2 regions of the Nonomuraea sp. NPDC050643 genome follow, and region 1 is predicted to be linked to the other one. Evidence: riboswitches for the same ligand, from Rfam matches in the RefSeq annotation. Region 1 holds a riboswitch; the other holds the start of a gene.
What was found. Region 1 has a riboswitch for S-adenosylmethionine ahead of AB0I15_RS40735 (aminotransferase class V-fold PLP-dependent enzyme). Riboswitches for the same ligand answer to the same signal wherever they lie in the genome.

Region 1 (7,473 bases):
GATGAAGGCGTTGACCCGCTGCCAGCGCGGGCGTTCGAGCACCCGCTCCATCGACGGCCGCAGCACCTCCACCAGCCCGATCTGGAACAGCAGCAGGGCCACGATCACGAACGTGGGCGGCGCCATGTTGGACCACTTGTCGCCCGGCACGCCCACCATCGAGCCCGGGTAGATACCCGAGTAGACCAGCCCGAACAGCGCGAACAGGCCCGTCCACAGCAGAGCGACGTCATAGCGCCTGGGCAGGACGACGACCCGGTCGTAGAAGAAGCCGGCCTGGTGGGCCAGGCCCCAGATGATGAGCATGTTGAGCCAGCCGGCCCATTCGACGCCGTAGCGGAAGCGGATCACGTCGACCACCAGGGCCGCGCCGCCGAGCCAGATCAGCGTGAGCACGTCGTAGCGGCGGTGCAGCCAGAGGGCCACCGGCAGCAGCGCGATCAGCACCAGGTAGACGCCGAGGAACCACAGCGGGCTGAGCACCAGCACCACCACCCGCCACATCCAGTCCACCTGGAACGTGTACGTCACCACCGCCCCGATGACGACCCACACCCCGGACAGGAACAGCGCCGGTAAGGCGAGCGCCCGGATGCGCCGCCAGACGAAAGCGCCGATGCCCACGCCCCGTGTCTTCGCCCGATGCCAGGACAGCAGGTGAACGTGCCCGCCGACGTAGAAGAACAGCGGCAGTACCTGCAGCAGCCAGGTGAGGATCCACAGCCCGGAGGTGAAGCCCAGCGGGCTGGTGGGCTCGGGGCCGTGCGGCTTCCACTGCAGGATCGTGAAGGCCCAGTGCCAGACCACCACGACGATCAGGCTCAGCGCGCGGAGCCAGTCGACGTATTTGTCGCGTTCTTGGGCGTTCACTTGTCGATGTCGCCCACGACGAAGAACATCGAGCCCAGGATGGCGACCATGTCCGCCACCAGGTGGCCGGGCAGCATCTCGCGCAGCACCTGGATGTTGCTGTAGGAGGCGGAGCGCAGCTTGAGCCGCCACGGCGTCTTGTCTCCCCTGGAGACCAGGTAGTAGCCGTTGATGCCGAGCGGGTTCTCCGTCCACGCGTACGTGTGCCCCTCCGGCACCTTGAGCACCTTCGGCAGCCGCTGGTTGATGGGCCCGGCGGGCAGCGAGCGCAGCCGCTCGGCGCAGGCTTCGGCCAGGTCGAGCGAGACCTTGAGCTGCTCGAGCAGGACCTCGAACCGGGCGTGGCAGTCGCCGGCGCTCCGGGTGACGACCTTCACCGGCAGCTCAGGATAGGCCAGGTACGGCTCGTCGCGCCGCAGGTCGAAGTCCACCCCGGAGGCGCGGGAGATGGGGCCGCTGACGCCGTACTGCATGATCTGCTCGCGTGAGAGCACGCCGACGCCCCGCGTGCGGGCGATGAAGATCTCGTTGTGCAGGATGAGGTTCTCGATGTCGGGCACCCGGCGGCGGGTCTCGGCGACGGCCTCCGACACCCGGTCGAGCCACCCCAGCGGCAGGTCCTCCTTGAGCCCCCCGACCCGGTTGAACATGTAGTGCATGCGCCCGCCGGAGATCTCCTCCATGACGGCCTGGATGCGCTCACGTTCGTTGAAGGAGTAGAACAGCGGCGTCATCGCGCCCAGTTCGAGCGGGTAGGAGCCGAGGAACATCAGGTGGTTGAGCGCCCGGTTGAGCTCGGCCAGCAGCGTGCGTGCCCACACCGCCCGGACCGGCGGCTCCATGCCGAGCAGGCGTTCGGCGGCCAGCACCACGCCCAGCTCGTTCGCGAAGCCCGACAGCCAGTCGTGCCGGTTGGCCAGCATGATGATCTGACGGTAGTCGCGCACCTCGAAGAGCTTCTCCGCGCCCCGGTGCATGTAGCCGATGATCGGCTCGGCGGTGGCGATGCGCTCGCCGTCGAGCGTCAGCCGAAGTCTGAGCACCCCGTGCGTGGACGGGTGCTGCGGGCCGATGTTGAGGATCATGTCCTCGGTCGCCAGCTCTTTCGCGCCCGCACCGATTCCGACCACACGTTCCGTCATACGGCAATGCTGTCACTGTCGCCGGTGGTGATCCAGCACGGGGGATGGTCAAGAGATGGTATGAAAGCGCATCCCGAAGCCGGACATGGGGAGGAATACCTGGAACGGGGGGAGAAAGCACCATGAAGAGAGTTGTATTTGACGTCGCGGCCTTGATCGCCAGGATCGTGACCGGCGTGATCTTCTTGGCTCACGGCTGGCAGAAGTGGCAGGGCGGCCTTGGGGCGACCACGCAGGGCTTCAGGGAGATGGGGATCCCGTTGCCCGAACTGGCCGCCGGGTTCGCGACCGTCGTCGAGACCGTCGGCGGCATCTTCTTGATCCTCGGCCTGCTGGTCCGGCCGGTGGGACTGTTGCTGCTGGTCAACATGCTCGGCGCGATCGCGTACGTGCACGGGGGCAACGGCGTCCTGTCGGCGAACAACGGCTGGGAACTGCCGGGCGCGCTCGGGGCGCTCAGCCTGATGTTCCTGGCGCTGGGCGGCGGACGGATCGGGCTGGACGGCATCTTCGGCACGATGTTCCGCAGGCGCGCGGAACGCCGCGAGGCGGAGGACGACATGATCATCCCTTCGCACCGCAGGCCGGGCGGTCCTACCACGCCGACGGCGTCGACGACGCCCGCCGAGCGGCCGGAGGTGCCCAGGCAGCCCGCCGCGCCCGCTTCGGGCAGGGTCAACGACGAGGACATGAGGGACATCGACGCCCTGGTCTCCGACGAGCCGCCGCAGCACCGCAAGCCGCCGAACCGCTGAGGCAGGCACGCGAGCCGGGGTAGCGGTCAGGACCGGCGGCGCACCAGGTCCCGCAGCGCCTCGACGAGCCGGTCCACGTGCTCCTGCGTGCTGCCGATGCCGATCGAGGCCCGTACCGCGGAGGCGGTGTCGTCCTCGCAACCGCCGTCGGCCGTGCCCAGCAGGTGCCGGACGAACGGATGCGCGCAGAACTTGCCGTCGCGCACCCCGATGCCGTACTCGCTGGACAGCGCCTCGGCCACCTCGCGCGCCGAGTATCCGGCCACGGTGAACGACACGATACCGACCCGCGGGTGGTCGTCCCCCCACAGTGACAGCTCCCGCACGCCCTCGACCGAGGCCAGCCCCGACCTGAGCCGGGCGATCAGCCGCTCCTCCTCGTTCACCAGAGCGTTCCAGCCGGTGGCGGTGAGCGCGTCGCAGGCGGCGGCCAGGGCGATGGCGCCCAGCACGTTGGGGGTGCCCGCCTCGTGGCGCGGCTCGGGGTCGTCGTGCCACTCGGCGCTCTCGCCGACCGAGCGCACCGCGCCCCCGCCCTTCAGGTACGGCTCCCCCTCGGCCAGCCAGTCCCGCCGCCCGATCAGCACGCCGGCCCCGAAGGGCGCGTACAGCTTGTGCCCCGAGAAGGCCACGTAGTCCAGGTCGAGCGCGGTCAGGTTGAGAGGCCGGTGCGGTACGAGCTGCGCCGCGTCCACCAGGATCCGGGCCCCGTGCCGGTGCGCGATGTGGGCCAGCGCGGCGATCGGCCACAGCTCGCCGGTGACGTTCGAGGCGGCGGTCACCACCAGCAGCTTCGGCCCCTCGATCCCGGCCAGCGCCTCGTCGGCGGCGCGCACGGCCTCGCCGGGGAAGGCGGGCGGAGCCAGTCGCACGGAGGAGGGCCAGGGGAGCAGGGAGGCGTGGTGCTCGGTGTCGAAGACCACCGTGGTCGTGCCCGGGGGCAGGCAGCCGGCCAGCAGGTTCGTGGCGTCGGTGGTGTTGCGGGTGAAGATGACGGCGTCGTCGGGGCGGGCGCCCACGAAGGCCCGTACCGTGTGGCGGGCCTGCTCGTACCTGGCGGTGGTGAGCTGGGAGGCGTAGCCGGCGCCGCGGTGGACGCTGGAGTAGGCCGGGAGCGCGGCCGCGACGGCGGCGCTGACCGGCTCCAGACAGGGGGCGCTGGCGGCGTAGTCGAGGTTGGCGTAGCCCACCAGCCGGCCGCCCTTGACCGGGACCTCGAGGTCGGTGCCGAGCACGGTGGGAATGGGCCGGGTGCCCGGGGTGACGGCGGAGGTCGTCTCGGCGGCCGGGGCGGAGTTGAAGATCGTCAGCGTGGACATGGCGAAGCTCCTCGGGGTCATCGGACCCCAGGACAGCCACGGAGCCCGCGCTTGCCCGCCACACCTCGTGACGGACCAGGTCTTCACCCGGGGCACCCCGCCGCGGACGCGAGGGTTGCCGGCCAGCTAGCCGGGGCTTGTCGCTGGCACTCATGACCTACGTCCCGAACTATAACCGACACGAGGGTAAAAAACGCAAGCCGCGAACTTATACGACTCCTGACTCGTTGCTACCGGAAACCCGTCAGCCATGAGTTATGGAGGTGCGCAGATGTTGGACTGGGTGGCCGACCCGCAGATCTGGATCGGCTTCTTCACCCTGGTCGCCCTGGAGATCGTGCTGGGGATCGACAACATCATTTTCATCTCCATCCTCGCGGGCAAACTGCCCCCCGAACAGCGGGACCGGGCGCGCGTCCTCGGTCTGGCCGCCGCGCTCATCAGCCGGTTGCTCCTGCTGCTCGGCCTGTCGTGGGTGGTTCAGCTCACCGAGCCGCTGTTCTCGGTCGTCGGTCACGAGATATCGGGACGCGACCTGATCCTGCTGCTCGGCGGCCTGTTCCTGCTGGGCAAGAGCGTCACCGAGATCCACCACAGCATGGAGGTCGCGCCGGGCGGCGACGGCAAGAAGGCCGCCGCGGTCTCCTTCACCTCCGTGATCGTGCAGATCATGGTGCTCGACGTCGTCTTCTCGCTGGACTCGGTCATCACCGCCGTCGGCATGGTGGACGAGCTGGGCGTGATGATCGCGGCCGTCGTGGTGGCGGTGCTGGTGATGCTGTTCGCCTCCGGCCCGATCAGCAGGTTCGTGGACAGCCACCCGAGCATCAAGATGCTGGCCCTGTCGTTCCTGGTGCTGATCGGCGTGGTGCTCGTCGCCGAGGGCCTCGACCAGCACATCCCCAAGGGCTACATCTACTTCGCGATGGCGTTCTCGGTCGTCGTGGAGCTGCTCAACATCCGGATGCGCGGCAGGCACTCCAAGAAGAAAGAGGTCACTGAGCAGGAGGATCCCACTCCTAAGATGCAATAGTGGGCTTTGATCCTTGGAATCCGGAGTTCGTGGCGTACCCGTACCGGGTCTATGACGAGCTGAGGCGTACGGCGCCCGTCTGCTTCTTCGAGCCGACGGGCCAGTGGCTGATCTCGCGGCACGCCGACGTGAACACGCTGCTCAGAGACCGCCGCCTGGGGCGGTCCTACCTGCACGTGGCCACGCACGAGGAGTTCGGCCGGTCGGCCGAGCCGGAGTTCCAGGAGCTGTTCTGGCGCGTGATCAGGGCGGGCATGCTCGACGTGGAGCCGCCGGTGCACACCAGGCTGCGCCGGCTGGTCTCCAGGGCGTTCACGCCGCGCATGGTGGAGTCGCTGCGCCCCCGCGTACGCGCCATCGCCGAGGGCCTGGTGGCCGCGTTCGTGGAGAAGGGCGGCGGCGACCTCATCGCCGAGGTCGCCGAGCCGCTCCCGGTGACCGTGATCGCGGAGATGCTCGGCATCCCCGACCAGGACCGCCACCTGCTGCGCCCCTGGTCGGCCGACATCTGCGGCATGTACGAGCTCAACCCGTCCCCCGAGGCCCAGCACACCGCGGTACGCGCGGCCGAGGAGTTCGCCGCCTACCTCAGGACCCTGGCCGCCGAACGCCGCGGCGCCCCCGGCGACGACCTGATCAGCGCGCTCGCCCAGATCGACGAGCTGACCGAGGACGAGCTGGTCGGCACCTGCGTCCTGCTGCTCAACGCCGGCCACGAGGCCACCGTCAACGTGACGGGCAACGGCTGGTGGTCGCTGTTCAGGAACCCCGCCGAGCTGGCCCGGCTGCGCGACGACCGCTCCCTGCTGCCCACCGCGGTCGAGGAGCTGATGCGCTGGGACACGCCGCTGCAGATGTTCGAGCGCTGGGTGCTGGAGGACATCGAGGTGCACGGCGTACGCATTCCGCGCGGCTCGGAGGTGGCGCTGCTGTTCGGCTCGGCCAACCGGGACCCGGCGGTGTTCGACGACCCCGACCGGCTCGACGTCGGCCGCGCCGACAACCCGCACATCTCCTTCGGCGCCGGCATCCACTTCTGCCTGGGCGCGCCCCTGGCCCGCATCGAGCTGATGGAGTCGTTCGGCGCCCTCCTGGACCGGGCGGCCGAACTGGAGCTGCGGCGGGAGCCCGTCTGGAAGCCCGGCTACATCATCAGGGGCCTGCACTCCCTGGAGCTCAACGTCGCTGGCTGAGCCAGCCGAAGCCACCGAGCCCCGACGGATCGATCAGCTCGCCCTCCTCGGAGGCCCGCGCCAGCGCCCTGAGGTAACCGCGCGGATCGACCCGGGCCAGGTCGATCGGCGGGCGGGCGCCGGTGATCCCCAGCTCCCGCAGCGCGTCGCGCTGTGTGGACAAACCTGTGGATGACGCTCCGGCCCGCCGCCCGGCGTCCGCGCACGCGTCGAGCGCCACGTGGGCCGTGATGTCGCAGGTCCCGTCGGGTACGGGCGTCACGACGGCCCCGTCGCGGTAACCGGTCAGCGTGCCGTGCAGCGGCCGGTTATCCACAGGATGTGCATAATCCACGGCGATGGCCCGGCCTGCGGTGAGACGTACCAGGACCGAGGCCCAGGCCTGGTCGCGGGGTCTGCCGATCTCGGCCCGCGAGCCCACCCGCGACAGTGGCCACCACCGCTCCAGCCAGGCGCGATCCGCCGGCCGCAGCGGCCCGCCGAGACGCTCCTCGCCCGTGTGCACGTTGACCATGATCAGGCGTGGCCCCTCGGGCGTCTGCTCGACCACGTCGAGAGGCACGTTGTCGAGCCACTCGTTGGCGATGGCCAGCCCGGTGATGTCGGTGGGCAGGCTTCTGGACCAGGTGATCCGCTCGGGCAGCCCCTCCGGTCTGGAGGACAGCTCGACGGCCGTGACGCGGAGCCGGTCGCGCAGCGCGGGCTTGGCCAGGGACAGCACGTGGGAGAGCAGCGCTCCGTCGCCCGCGCCGATGTCCACCAGGTCGAGCACGTCGGGCGCGCCGAGATCGGCGTCCACCTCCGCCAGGAGCGCCAGCACCGCCTCCGCGAAGGCCGCCGAGGCGCTGACCGAGGTGCGGAAGTGGCCGGACGGGCGTTCGCGGAGGTAGAAACCCTCCTCGCCGTACAGCGCGCGCTCCGTGGCGGCGCGCCAGGTGAGCCACATGACCTGGACTATCTCATGACTGCACGTCGATACGCATCGTCATCCAATGACTACTCAATGTCGCGAAGTTGCGATAACGTTTACCCATTGTCATCGAGTGACTTCGCTCCGCCATCCCCTAAGTGGCGGAGCCGGTCGTTCCGAACAAGCACCTGCGGCTTCAGGCCGCGCAACTGAGAGGAGCCCTCGTGCTGAAGAAGGTCATGGTGGTCGCC
Region 2 (7,473 bases), on a different contig from region 1:
GTCACCCGCGGGAATCAGGTGGCACACGTCGATCACCCGCGCCTCGGGGGCGATCCCGGCGATCACTCCATGACAGGCCGCCACATAGCCATCTTCAAGCCCATAGTCGGTGAGGAGTGTGATTACGGAGGTCACATTTGGTGACTGTACGTCTCCCAATCCGCCGTGAACAGCCGCACTCCGCACATTACGATGGCCACGGGCCGCGTGCGTGCGACGGTGATCGTCGCCGCCCCTTTCGAGGAGGACACCATGGGAGCACCGCTCAGCGGTGACAATGCTGCCCAGGAACCGTCCCGCCAACCGATGTCAGAACGCGATCTCGAGCTCCTCGCCTTCGAGCGCCAATGGTGGCGCTACGCCGGCGCGAAGGAGCAGGCCATCAAGGAGGCCTTCGGGTTCTCCGCCACGCGCTACTACCAGTTGCTCGGGGAGCTGATCGACCGTCCGGAAGCGCTTGAGCAGGACCCCATGCTGGTCAAGCGCCTACGCAGGTTGAGGGCCGTCCGCCAGCGCGACCGCGCGGCGAGAAGGCTTGGCATGCGCCCCTGACCCGCTGGGTACGGCAGCCGCGTGAAGAACATCCCTGGAATGAAAGCGATCCTGAGTGATCCGGCAGGCGCCGTGATCGGGCTCGACTTCGACGGCACCCTGGCGCCGATCGTGCCCGACCCCGCCAAGGCCGTGATCCACCCGAAGGCGCCCGAAGCACTCGCCGACCTGGGCGCGCACGTCCTCGCGGTGGTCATCGTGACCGGCAGGCCCGCCGCCACCGCTCTGGAGCTCGGGCCCGGTCTGGCCGCCGTCCCCGGGCTGGTCGTGCTCGGTCACTACGGCTTCGAGCGCTGGGAGGGCGGGCGGATCTCCGCGCCCCCGCCCCCACCGGGTGTCCCACGGGCCGAGGCCGAGCTGCCGCTGCTGCTCGGCTCGCTCGGCCTGGAGGGCGTCACCATCGAGGACAAGGGCCGGGCCGTGGCCGTGCACACCAGGCGCAGCCCCGACCCCGAGGGCGCGCTGGCCAGGCTACGCGAGCCGCTGGCCGAGCTGGCCGGCAAGCACGACCTGGTGATCGAGCCCGGCCGCATGGTCCTGGAGCTGCGCCCGCCGGGCATGGACAAGGGGCACGCGCTGAGCCTGTTCCTCGCCGAGCGGGCCGCGAGGTCGGTCATGTTCGTCGGTGACGACCTGGGGGATCTGGCCGCGTTCGAGGCCGTACGCGCCTGCGGGCTGCCGGGCGTGACCGTGTGCAGCGGCTCCACCGAGGTCACCGCGCTGGCCGAGCGGGCCGACATCGTGGTGGACGGCCCCGAGGGGGTCGTGGCGCTGCTCTCGGAGCTGGCGTCGGCGTTCAGCCGTTCGTGACTGATCTGCAAGTCGCGATCTCTAGTCTCGGGCGCATGTTCAAGCGCCACCTCGCCGTCGCGGCCGTCGCCGCGGCCACCCTCCTCGCCGTCCCGCTCCCCGCCGGTGCCGTCACGACCGGTGCCGCCCCCGCCCAGGAGCTCAGGCTCAGGGGCGGTCTCACGCTCTACATCCCCATCGCGTGGCATGTCCACCGCCGCGGCGACGGGGTCCAGGTGGTCACCGGCAGGTGCGGCAAGCCCAAGGGCTGGGGGACACCGGAATGCGACGCCTTCTACGTCCTCGGCCCAAGTCACATCAAGCGCGGCGCCGAGGGGTTCGGCCCCTACACCGGCAAGAACCCTTTCTACACCGCCAGCGACGTGCAGCCCTGCCCGTTCGACGACAAGTGGGGCGAGATCGTCGGCCCGAAGGTCGGCCGGGGGCTGCGCCAGGTCGGCGAGGGCCACAAGGCCGCCTACAACGCCTGGAAGTCCACCTGCGTCTCCTACTCCTCCGGCAAGGTGCGGGGACGCTTCACCCAGCGTGAGTGGTACCTCCCGAAGACCAAGCTCGTGATCGTCGACCAGTGGAACACCCCCGGCCTGGCCGACGCGCTCAAACACGCCGATTGGAAATGAGCACCCCGGTTGCGGCCAGCCCGATGAGCACCGGCGCCATGAGGAACGCCTTCCAGGTGCCGAAGCCGTCGGCCAGCGCGCCCAGCGCCAGCGGGCCGACGGCCATGGCGGCGCCCGCCCAGATGGGGGAGGCCGCCGCCGCCAGGTCCGCGCGGCCGCCAGAGCCGGCGATGAGCGCGGCCATCGCGAGCGGGAAGTTCAGTGAGGCGCCGAGCCCGCAGATCGCCAGCCCCACGTACGACAGCGCCGGCTCCGTGCTCAGCCAGAACACCAGCCAGCCCGCGAACGTCACCACCAGCGCGCACACGAACAGCGGCGCCAGCGGCAGGCGCAGCGCGAGCTGTGTCCCGGCGAACCTGCCCACCGCGAGCCCCGCGACGAACGCCGTCAGCCCGGTCGCCGCGGCGGCCGCGCCGATCCCCGTCCGCGCGGCGAACAGGTCGGCGGCCCACAGGTTGAAGGTGAACTCCAGGGCCACGCAGCAGAACAGCACCGACCCCGCCAGGTGGAAACGCCAGCCGGGCCGTCCGGGGACCGCCGTCCCGCCGCCCGCGTCCGCCGTCCGCCCGCCGGGCCAGACCCGGCCCATGGCCAGCGCGAGCAGCACGCTGGCGACCGGCGTGAGCAGCAGCGTGGCCCGCCAGCCGAGCGTCGTCTGGGCGACCACGCTGAGCGCGAACGTCACCGCCATGCCCACCACCACCCCGACCGCGTTCGCCTCGCTCAGCGCGGCCGGTCCCGCCGGGCCGTGGTGGTCGCTGAGCGCCGCCATGGCCGTGTAGAGCAGGATCGAGCTGAAGCCGCCCGAGACGCCGTAGCCGAGCAGCGTCAGGGGCAGGGCGTCCGATGGCAGGATCATGAGCAGGCCGGCGTTCATCCCGGCCAGCCCGATCCAGCTCGTCGCGCGCCTGCCCAGCCTCCGGGTCAGCAGGGGGAGCACGAACCCGGCCGCGATCGTGCCGAGGGCCATGGCGGTGCCGTGCAGGCCCGCCACGGTGGCCGAGGTCCGCTGGTCGGCGCGCAGGAGCGGCAGCGCGGCGCTCACGCCGTACAGGTAGGTGGAGAAGGTGCAGAGCTGCAGGTAGATGAGCCAGGTCGGGCGGTCTCTGATCAGTCGGACGGGCTGTAAGACCGTGGTCACGCGGTAGCTCCTCAGGTCAGGCCAGGGCGTTGAGCTGGGCCGCGAGCCACTTCTGCGGCGGCAGCGCGGTGGCCGCGGCGTGCAGCTTGTCACGGCGGGACCGGCGCTCGTCCACGGGCATGACCAGCGCGTCGTGCAGGGCGGCCGCGGTGCCGCTGATGTCGTAGGGGTTGACCATGAGGGCGTGCGGGCCCAGCTCGGCCGCCGCCCCCGCCTCCCGAGACAGCACCAGCGCGCAGTCGGGCGACAGGACCGGGCCCTCCTTGGCCACCAGGTTCATGCCGTCGCGGATGGGGTTGACCAGCAGCACGTCGGCCATCCGGTACGCGGCCAGCGAACGCGGATAGTCGTCGTTGACGTTGAGGATCAGCGGGTCCCAGTCGTCGGTGGCGTACTCGTCCTCGATCTCCTGGGCGCAGCGCTGCACCGACGCGGTGTACTCGCGGTATTCGGGCAGGTCGTGCCGGCTCGGGTAGGCGAAGGCCAGGTGCACCACCCGGCCGTGCCACTCCGGATGCGCGGCGAGGAACTCGCGGTAGGCCACCAGGCCGCGCACGATGTTCTTCGACAGCTCGGTGCGGTCGATGCGGACGATCAGCTTGCGCTCGCCCACCTGCTCCCGCAGCGCGGACATGTGCGACTCGACGTCGGGTTCGCAGGCCCGCTCCCACAGAGCGTCGCCGTCCACGCCGAGGCTGTGCACGCCGATGCGGGTCGTGCGGCCCTCATGGGTGACGCTCCGGCCGACCCGATCGGCCTCCGCGCCCAGGAGAGCCTCACAGCAGTCCATGAACGCCTGGGCCCACCGATCAGTGAGGAACCCGGCGTGATCGGCCCCCAGAATGCCTTCCAGGACCTCTCCGACCACTTCGTCGGGCAGCAGGGAGAAGTATTCGGGCGGCGCCCACGGCGTGTGACTGAAGTGCGCGATGCGCAGGTCGGGCCGCTCGGTGCGGAGCATCGCCGGGGTCAGGGTCAGGTGGTAGTCCTGCACGATCACGCGGGCGCCGTGCCCGGCCTCCTCGGCCAGCGCCAGCGCGAACGCGCCGTTGTAGTCGCGGTAGGACTCCCACTCGCGGGCGAACCGCGTGCCGAAGTTGGGCGAGTTGGGGATGTCGTAGAGCAGGTGGTTGACGAACCACAGGGTGGAGTTGGCCACGGCGTTGTAGGCACGGTGGAAGATGGCGGGCGGGATGTCCAGCATCCGCAGCGGGCCCGTGTCATAGCCGGCGTGGTCGATCCGGCCCCCGGGGGCCAGCCGGACGGCGCTGCGGTCGCCGTCGGACAGCGCCGCGCACACCCAGAGCACGCCGTCGTCCTTGGCCACTCCCGACAGCCCCGACACCAGGCCGCCGCCACCGCGCTTCATCGTGAGTTCGCCGTCGTCAGAGACGGTGAAGGAGACGGGTCCTCTGTTGGAGGCCACCAGGACGCTGTTCATCTAGGCTCCCTTCGATCATAGGATCCCAGCTATGGCGCTTGATGAGCTAACCGAGGAACTCGCCCGCTCCGCCGCTGCCGGGGACCATCGCGCACTTGGCGAGCTCCTGGCGCGGATTGAGCCTGACGTGATGCGTCACTGCGCCCGGATCCTGCCTTATCACCAGGACGCGGAGGAGGCCTCGCAAGATACGTTGCTGGCGGTCGCACGCAATATCGGACGCTTCGAGGGGCGGGCCAGATTCAGCACCTGGCTGCACATCGTGACCGCGAACTGCGCGCGGACGACCTACCGGTCGCTCAAGCGCCGGGCCGCCGAGCAGAGCTCGGACGAGCTGCCCATGCAGAAGCCCGACGTGCGGCGGGTCAGCGTGATCGCGGGCTCGCGGCTCGACCTGCTCGACGCGATGGAGGCGCTGGAGGCCGACAAGCCCGACCTGGCGCAGGCGCTCGTGTTGCGCGACATCGTCCAGCTCGACTACAACGAGGTGGCCGAGCAGCTCGGCATCCCGCTGGGCACCGCCAAGTCACGCATCCACCAGGCACGCAAATACGTGCAGGGAGTGCTCGGCGAGGACTACCGGTGAGACCGTGTGTCTCGAATGCTGAGACGGGTAGTAATTTCGGCCACTTAAGCGGGTAGAGTCCTTTTCAACAACTGCATATTGCTCATCCAGAGGGGTGGAGGGACCGGCCCTACGAAGCCCCGGCAACCCTCCCGGCTTGTGACTCGCGACCTGGCGAGGCCGACCGGGACAAGGTGCCAATTCCGGTTCGCGGTCAAGGTGGCCGCGGGCGAAGATGAGGGAAGGCCTCGCTTCATGTCGCTCGACTTTGGTCCTGCTGTCGCTCTGTCCTGCCGTGAGTGCGGCACGCGCTACCCCCTGGGCCCCAGTTTCGCCTGTCAGGAGTGTTTCGGGCCGCTCGAAGCGGCCTACGAGTTCGGCGACGTCACCCGCGCGGACATCGAGTCCGGCCCCGCCAACATCTGGCGTTACCGCTCGCTGCTCCCCGTTCCGGCGGACGTGACCAGTAAGCCGAATATGAACCCTGGCTGGACCAAATTGGTCAAGGCCGGAAACCTCGGGCGCGCGCTCGGCATCAAGTCCCTTCACGTGAAGGACGACTCGGGCAACCCCACCCATTCCTTCAAGGACCGGGTGGTCGCCATGGCCGTTGAGGCGGCGCGCAACTTCGGATTCCACACCCTTTCCTGCTCCTCCACGGGCAACCTCGCCGGCGCGGTGACCGCCGCGGCGGCGCGGGCCGGGCTCGACGCGTGCGTGTTCATCCCCGCCAACCTCGAGCAGGCCAAGATCGCCATGGCCCGCGTGTTCGGCGGGCGGCTGGTCGGCATCGAGGGCACGTACGACGAGGTCAACAGGTTCTGCTCCGAGCTGATCGGCGACCCGCTGGGTGACAAGTGGGGGTTCGTCAACGTCAACCTGCGGCCTTATTACGCCGAGGGCTCCAAGACGCTCGCGTACGAGATCGCCGAGCAGCTCGGGTGGCGGCTGCCGGAGCAGATCATCATCCCCATCGCCTCTGGCTCGCAGCTCACGAAGATCGACAAGGGCTTCAAGGAGCTGGTGGCGCTGGGCCTCGTCGAGGACACGCCCTACAAGATCTTCGGGGCGCAGGCGGCAGGGTGCTCGCCGGTCTCGACCGCGTACAAGGCCGGGCATGACGTGGTGCAGCCGGTCAAGCCCGACACCATCGCCAAGTCGCTGGCCATCGGCAACCCCGCCGACGGGCCGTACGTGCTGGACATCGCCCGGCGCACCGGAGGGGGCGTCGAGGACGTCACCGACGCCGAGATCGTGGCCGCGATCAGGCTCCTGGCCTCGACAGAGGGCATCTTCGCCGAGACCGCCGGCGGCGTGACCGTGGGTGTGCTGAAGAAGCTCACCGAGTCGGGCCTGCTCGACCCCGAGGCCGAGACCGTGGTGCTGAACACCGGCGACGGGCTCAAGACGCTCGACGCCATCAGCGACGACGCCGCGCCCACGGCCGTGATCCGGCCCTCTCTCGACGCGTTCCGCGCGACTGTCTGACAATCAGGAAAGGCGACATTAGCCATGAGCGTTTCTGTGCGGATTCCCACCATCCTGCGCACGTACACCCGCGGTAACGCGGAAGTCCGTGGCGAAGGCGCGACTCTTCGTGACGTGCTTGCCAAGCTGGACTCCGACTACCCGGGGATCGGCGCGAGAATTCTGGATGAATCGGGCAAGATTCGACGTTTCGTCAACGTTTATGTTGGGGAAGAGGACGTCCGTTTCGCCGAGGGGCTCGACACTCCCGCCCCAGAGGGCACTCAGATCTCCATCATCCCGGCGGTTGCCGGCGGCTGAGTGCCCGGCAACAGTCACGGTCCTTGAAGGCGCCCCTAGTGGGCGCCTTCTCCTTTTCCAGGCCAATTCAACGTTGAACTACCTGCGATGCGAAGAAATAGGCATTTTGCGGATTGACTCTGTTGCCAAACCCCGTGCCACAGGTATGGTCGAGGGCGATCGTCTGGCTGACTTTTCCGTTAAGTCATGCGATTACAGGTCTCGCGAAGGAATGGGCGAGATCTGAGAGACCAGTAAGAGGAGTCGGAAGTGGCGCAGGGCACCGTCAAGTGGTTCAACGCGGACAAGGGCTACGGCTTCATCGCGGTAGACGGTGGTAAGGATGTATTCGTCCATTACTCAGCGATCATGATGGACGGGTATCGGTCTCTCGAACAGGGGCAGCGCGTCGAGTTCGAGATCACGCAGGGCCAGAAGGGGCCGCAGGCGGAGTCCGTCCGCGCGGTCTGAGCGACATCACTGGTATGCACCGGGCGGGATCGCACGGCAGCGCAGTTCGTGCGAGCCGTCACCATCTTTCGTCGACTCCAGTGCGGCGAGCTGCTTAGGGCGGCTC

Region 2: it holds a riboswitch for S-adenosylmethionine, as region 1 does, so the genes downstream of both, thrC (threonine synthase) here and AB0I15_RS40735 (aminotransferase class V-fold PLP-dependent enzyme) in region 1, are expected to answer to the same signal.

What each region holds. Positions count from the first base shown of each region.
Region 1 is NZ_JBFAIM010000041.1:93,256-100,728, forward strand. Features, by position in the region: gene AB0I15_RS40720 (acyltransferase) at 1-870, opposite strand, end outside; gene AB0I15_RS40725 (NADH-quinone oxidoreductase subunit D) at 867-2,012, opposite strand; gene AB0I15_RS40730 (DoxX family protein) at 2,135-2,767, shown strand; gene AB0I15_RS40735 (aminotransferase class V-fold PLP-dependent enzyme) at 2,794-4,086, opposite strand; SAM riboswitch class IV at 4,129-4,244, opposite strand; gene AB0I15_RS40740 (TerC family protein) at 4,358-5,119, shown strand; gene AB0I15_RS40745 (cytochrome P450) at 5,119-6,312, shown strand; gene AB0I15_RS40750 (SAM-dependent methyltransferase) at 6,296-7,258, opposite strand; gene AB0I15_RS40755 (chaplin) at 7,447-7,473, shown strand, end outside.
Region 2 is NZ_JBFAIM010000105.1:25,902-33,374, forward strand. Features, by position in the region: gene AB0I15_RS62995 (SAM-dependent chlorinase/fluorinase) at 1-135, opposite strand, end outside; gene AB0I15_RS63000 (DUF3263 domain-containing protein) at 253-552, shown strand; gene otsB (trehalose-phosphatase) at 592-1,362, shown strand; gene AB0I15_RS63010 (hypothetical protein) at 1,398-1,982, shown strand; gene AB0I15_RS63015 (MFS transporter) at 1,960-3,123, opposite strand; gene AB0I15_RS63020 (trehalose-6-phosphate synthase) at 3,140-4,564, opposite strand; gene AB0I15_RS63025 (RNA polymerase sigma factor) at 4,596-5,150, shown strand; SAM riboswitch class I at 5,230-5,371, shown strand; gene thrC (threonine synthase) at 5,385-6,617, shown strand; gene AB0I15_RS63035 (MoaD/ThiS family protein) at 6,642-6,917, shown strand; gene AB0I15_RS63040 (cold-shock protein) at 7,167-7,367, shown strand.